Regions from separate parts of the Paenibacillus sp. LX16 genome, predicted to be linked through region 1. Evidence: riboswitches for the same ligand, from Rfam matches in the RefSeq annotation. Region 1 holds a riboswitch; the other holds the start of a gene.
What was found. A riboswitch is a leader RNA that binds a small molecule or an ion and turns the genes downstream of it on or off. The one in region 1 is predicted to bind ZMP and ZTP.

Region 1 (3,118 bases):
AGTTCTTTATTAGGTCATGTGACGGCCTACTTCGCAGGGGGTCTACTCATCCTTTTGGGCGGGCATATGGTGTATAATTCCTTTAAAGGGGACGGCGTACAGGTTTTGGATCATCGTTCGCCTTTAGGCCTTTTGCTGTTTGCACTTGGGGTGAGCGTTGACTCATTTTCTGTAGGAGTGTCACTGGGTATGTTCCAGAGTGATCTGGTGCTGTCCGTTCTGGCGTTTGGCTTTTTCGGGGGAGCAATGGCGATGTTGGGCCTGCTACTGGGTCGCAAGGTCAGCCGTAATCTAGGAGATTATGGGGAAGCAGTGGGTGGTGCCATTTTGTTGGCATTCGGCTTTATGTTTATGTTTTGATTTTAGCGTAGACAGTGTAAAATAAATGCAGGATTATACTAAAGAATTAGGATTATAGTAATCCTCTGTTTTTATATATTTTTAACATACGGGGGGTGAAAACGTTGAAGAATATCTTATTCGTATGCACAGGGAATACCTGTCGCAGTCCAATGGCTGAAGGGATGCTACGTAAGTTGGCTGCTGAGCATGGGCTAGAACTGGAAGTGCGTTCTGCGGGAGTAGCCGCGATGGAAGGCACGCCGATATCCCGACATGCAGAGGAGGTTCTACGTGATCACGGTATATCCGATCAGATCACTTCAACCCCTTTGAGCGACGGGCTTGCCGGGTGGGCGCATCTGATCTTAACCTTGACGCAAGGACATAAACAGCACGTAATTCAGCGCTTTCCCCAAACGGCGGGAAAAGTATTTACGCTTAAGGAATATGTGGAGAACCGGGATGCGGTGTTGAATGATGTACAGGAGTTGGATGGTTTATATGCTTCACAGCAGTTGATGGCTTCACTCGGACAAGAGCTATCGGCACAAGAGCGTGAACGAATGATTGAATTACACCAACGGATTCCGGGCTTTGATATTTCAGATCCGTTTGGCGGTTCGCGAGAGGACTACGATGTCACAGCTGCGGAAATCCGTACGGCGCTGCATAAGCTGCTGGACAAGCTAAAGGCTTCTTCCGAATAAAATTGGTATTACTCATCTGTTTTGTACGGAATCTGTTGATTTTCGGCGGTTAATCCGTTAAGATAAGGTGGAAAAATGAGAATCCGATGTAACTGGCGACAAAAGTGGGATTAACCACGATGGAGCATCGGATATACGGCCGGTCGCCTGGGCAAAAGAGCAATTCCACATAGGTGTGGACTGCTCTTTTTTTCATATACAAGTTATGCCAGATTTTTAGCTGAGAGTTGATTCCTTTAAAGGTTCTTCCATTTTTTCTGCTCGAAATCTGAAACATCGGCTATAATATAGTCAGATTGTGATCAGGAGAGAGTGTGTTGAACTTGGGGCATGAGACCGTGCCTAGTCTCTGAGAGGCTGTTCAACCAAAGGAGGTTCCAATGGTGGGACAATTGGATCATGAGATTTCGCTGGAAGCACAGACCACTTCTGTCGTGCGGGAAATCGCAGAAGCAGCCAGTCTCAAGGCTGGCCGCCTGCTAGTTATTGGCGCTAGCACAAGTGAAGTGGCTGGAAGTCGGATTGGTACGGCGGGAGCACTCGATGTGGCTCAGCAACTGTTGTCTGGAGTAGAGTCCGTTCGCAGGGAGTATGGCTTTGATGTGGCGTTTCAATGCTGTGAGCATTTGAACCGAGCGCTGGTCGTTGAACGGGCTGTGCTGGAGCGACTGGGACTGATGGAGGTTGCAGCTGTTCCTGTTCGTACAGCAGGAGGCTCTATGGCCACCGTCGCCTATCGTTCTATGAGTGACGCGTGTTTGGCGGCGAACGTGCAGGCTCATGCCGGGATAGACATCGGCGAAACGCTGATTGGCATGCATCTGCGACCCATTGCTGTTCCATTTCGCCCAAGTTTTCGCTGGATTGGCGAAGCACGTGTGACAGCGGCGTTCACCCGTCCTCCACTTATTGGTGGACAACGGGCAGTGTATAGTCTGGAGCAAGAAGTCGGCGGAAACTGCAATTAGCATTTGGCATGGCGGCATGTTTGTACTAATCTTTTTTGCATTGATGATGAGGTACCCAACAGAGGAGCAGGCGTTTGCTTGTATACCCAACAATTGACTATGGAGAGGGAGTAATCAATCATGATGGAACACCTGCGTAAAAGTGACCCGGCAGTGATGGAAGCAATGGGACTTGAACTGAAACGACAACGCCACAATATCGAGCTAATCGCATCCGAGAACATTGTCAGTGAAGCAGTAATGGAAGCCATGGGCTCCGTGCTGACGAATAAATATGCTGAAGGTTATCCAAATAAACGCTACTATGGTGGCTGTGAGCATGTAGATATCGTTGAAGACATCACACGTGACCGCGCAAAAGAACTGTTCGGCGCCGAGCATGCTAACGTGCAGCCTCACTCTGGAGCACAAGCCAACATGGCGGTGTATCTGGCAGCTCTCAAACCTGGAGATACTGTACTGGGTATGAATCTGGCGCATGGTGGCCATTTAACACACGGAAGTCCGGTTAACGCTTCCGGCTTGTTGTATAACTTTGCTGCCTACGGTGTACGCGAAGACAACTTCCGCATCGACTACGATGAAGTGCGCAAGGCAGCCTTTAAGCACCGTCCTCGTCTGATTGTAGCTGGCGCGAGTGCATATCCGCGTACTATTGATTTTGAAGCTTTTGCTTCCATTGCCAATGATGTAGGTGCTCTGTTCATGGTGGATATGGCACATATCGCAGGTCTCGTGGCAGCGGGAATTCACCCAAGTCCAGTTCCGCATGCCCAATTTGTAACAACAACGACACACAAAACGCTGCGTGGTCCGCGTGGGGGGCTGATTCTGACTCGCAAAGCATGGGCACAAGCGATTGATAAAGCTATTTTCCCTGGTACTCAAGGGGGGCCACTGATGCATGTGATCGCGTCCAAAGCGGTTGCTTTGGGTGAAGCGCTCCAGCCATCGTTCAAAACCTATGCGCAAAACGTAGTTCGCAACGCACAGGTGCTGGCTGAAACGCTGCTGGCTGAGGGGATTAACATTGTATCCGGTGGTACGGATAACCATCTGATGCTGTTGGATACGCGCAATTTGAATATCACAGGTAAAGAA
Region 2 (3,118 bases), 1.5 Mb from region 1:
AGGTTTTCGTATTTTCATCCCAAAGTCGGAACTTCAACGATTGCAGACTGCTACTCACTGTGATCGTGGTCGCCTTTTGAAGTAACGGTGTCGCTTCATGCGCTTTCTCCAAATTATAATTTGGCACTTTGGGACTCAGGTGATGAACGTGATGAAATCCGATATTGCCCGTAATCCATTGCAATACTTTAGGAAGCTTGTAGTAAGAACTGCCTTCTACGGCTGCATTAATATAACTCCACTCTTCATCGTGCTCAAAATACGAATCCTCAAATTGATGTTGTACATAGAACAACCAGATTCCCAACATACCGGATACAAAAAAGATAGGTGCCTGTACGAGAAGGAAGGCCTGCCATCCAATAGCCCAGCACAACAGTGCATACAATGCAACGATGGATATATTCGTCACATGAGTGTTCATTTTTTCCTTGCGTTTGGCTGTCTTGATATTAAAGCGATAGGAAATCAAAAAAGTATAGATCGGACCTAGTCCGAACATAACCCAAGGATTTCGATATATGCGATAGGCCAACCGTGTCCATGTGGAAGCCTCTGTGTACTCTTCTACCGTAAGCACCCACATGTCACCTGTGCCTCTTTTATCCAGATTACTGCTGGTTGCATGGTGGATCGCGTGACTATTTTTCCATTGATGATAAGGACAGAGCGTAATAATACCTGTAATCGTTCCCACAATGTCATTCAGCTTGCGGCTTTTGAAGAAGGATTGATGACCACAATCATGAAAAATAATAAACGTCCGTACCACAAACCCCGATGCAACAATGGCAATGGGAAGCGTCAGCCAGTACGAAACCGACAGACTAAGATAAGCAGCATACCACAATAGGATCAGTGGCCCCAAGGTATTGATGAGTTGCAGAACGCTGGATTTTGTGTTTATTTTCTCATAGGGAGCCATATTTTTTTTCAATTGGGCTAATGGGAGTTGTGTCATACTCATTATGATCCTCCTTTAAAATGACGCCTATACCTTGATCCTGTTAGGCGTACATGTTGATCTAATCTCAGTATAAGGTAAAGCCTCTAGGCGCTGTAGTCATAAACGTCAGCTCGGGTATATGACATTTGTCATATAGACAAGTAACACAACCCGTTTTCCAAATGTTCGCGGGTTTCTTTTCTGATGATTATTTGTTAAAATATAAGCTATAATAACGCTGTATGTGACTGGCGAAGTCAGTGGAATGAACCACGAGGGAGCATACAAAAAAAGCGTACCGTTCGCCTGGGAGAAGTATTTGCAGAGGATTCGTCTGTCTTGACGGCCTTGTGCAAATACTTTTTTTCGTTTTTACAAGACCATGACACCCTGTTGATAAATCATGCGATAAATTCAGAGGAGGCTCGGACTATGGCTATTATCATGAAATCCAAAGAAGCAGCTGAGCAAGTATATGCAACGATCCGTTCACAGGTAGAAGAAATGAAGCAGCAAGGACACCGTCCCCATCTGGCGACCCTATTGGTAGAAGGTGATCCGGCATCTGCCTACTATGCCCGGACCAAGCAAAAAATAGCGGAGAAGCTGGGCATCTCATTTCATCTCCATACTTTTGATCGTCATGTTAGTGAAGCCGAGCTACTGCACCTGATCGGCAGTCTGAACGATGCATCCCATGTACATGGCATTATGCTGGAACTGCCGCTTCCCCAACATCTTTCTGCCTCCGTTATTAAACAATCCATCGCCCCCTACAAGGATATTGATGGGATTACACCTGATAACAAACTGGCTACCGTAACAGGTGACACCGGACTATATCCCGCAACACCTCAAGCCTGTATCGAGCTGCTCAAGCATTACGGTCACACATTGGCAGGCAAAAATGTTACTCTCGTGGGCATCGGACAAACAGTGGGACTTCCCCTTTTCCACATGTTGCAAAGAGAAAATGCCACCGTTACCGCCTGTCATGCAGGTACACGCGATATTGCAGAGCATCTGAGCCATGCAGACATTGCCTTCGTCGCAGTCGGATGCCCTGATGTGATTACACAGGATATGGTTCATCCCGGTCTGATTTTGGTAGATGCGGGAATTAATGAGACGCTAGAGGGAAAAATAGTGGGGGATGCCGCTTTAGACGTTGGGGAAAAGGTCCATGCCATTTCTCCGGTTCCCGGCGGCGTTGGCACCTTGACGACTGCGATTTTGTACAAAAATCTGCTCAAAGCAATACATCTGCAACACTACTCCAGAGAGGTGGTCTACTCATGAGTGAACTGTCGTGGAACAATTCCATCGGGCATTTTCTGAAAGAGGCTGCAAGTGCAGCGCCTACCCCCGGCGGAGGAAGTGTATCCGCACTGGCTGCGGCACTAGGCGCGGCTATGACCTCCATGACCGCCAACCTTTCACAAGGAGAAAAATATGTGCACATCCATGAACAAATCACGGATGTCATTAGTAGCATGGAAAGATTGTCTACACATTGTGAGGAACTAATGGTCGCAGACATCCAATCCTTTGAACAGTACATGACCGCACTGCGCTTGCCCAAGGAAACAGACGAAGAAAAGCGCTATCGTACCCATTCCTTACAGACAGCGGTGATCGCTGCCATTGAGGTACCCATGCGCCTGCTGGAAGTATGCCGGGACGGATTGTCGCAAGCCTACAACATTGTGGAAATGTCCAATAAAAATGTGATTTCGGATCTTGGCATCGGCGCGATCCTGTTCGAAGCAGCAGCTCAATCTGCCCTGCTTACCGTCGACATTAACCTTGCTTCACTGAAAGACTTGGATGTCAAATACTCCTATGAGACCAAGACAGCCGCACTCATCCGTGAAATCGGACAAATCAAAGAACAAACCTTGTTGATGGTGCGCAGTCGAATAGCGAATTAGTCTGCTCATAACCGTGTTTAACCTGTTCGAACCAACATATTCTGCTTACTCGTTAAAAGAAATAGCCTCCAAATCCATCTCTAATCGTGGGTTTGGAGGTTATTTTATTGAAATTCATACATTCTGGAAAACTTTTCTATATGATCTACGTCTATGGATAGGGGGATATTCTCCAAACTATCATTTTTTATTTTATACACATTGATCAAGAAATGAGGAAAATCGTATGAAAAGACGGGCT

Region 2: it holds a riboswitch for ZMP and ZTP, as region 1 does, so the genes downstream of both, T3H97_RS04355 (bifunctional 5,10-methylenetetrahydrofolate dehydrogenase/5,10-methenyltetrahydrofolate cyclohydrolase) here and T3H97_RS23950 (TIGR01440 family protein) in region 1, are expected to answer to the same signal.

What each region holds. Positions count from the first base shown of each region.
Region 1 is NZ_CP141152.1:5,354,417-5,357,534, reverse strand. It holds gene T3H97_RS23960 (manganese efflux pump MntP) at 1-360, shown strand, start outside; gene T3H97_RS23955 (low molecular weight protein arginine phosphatase) at 465-1,049, shown strand; ZMP/ZTP riboswitch at 1,128-1,209, shown strand; gene T3H97_RS23950 (TIGR01440 family protein) at 1,430-2,017, shown strand; gene glyA (serine hydroxymethyltransferase) at 2,138-3,118, shown strand, end outside.
Region 2 is NZ_CP141152.1:959,248-962,365, reverse strand. It holds gene T3H97_RS04360 (Delta(5) desaturase DesA) at 1-967, opposite strand, end outside; ZMP/ZTP riboswitch at 1,181-1,265, shown strand; gene T3H97_RS04355 (bifunctional 5,10-methylenetetrahydrofolate dehydrogenase/5,10-methenyltetrahydrofolate cyclohydrolase) at 1,379-2,245, shown strand; gene T3H97_RS04350 (cyclodeaminase/cyclohydrolase family protein) at 2,242-2,877, shown strand; gene T3H97_RS04345 (hypothetical protein) at 3,104-3,118, shown strand, end outside.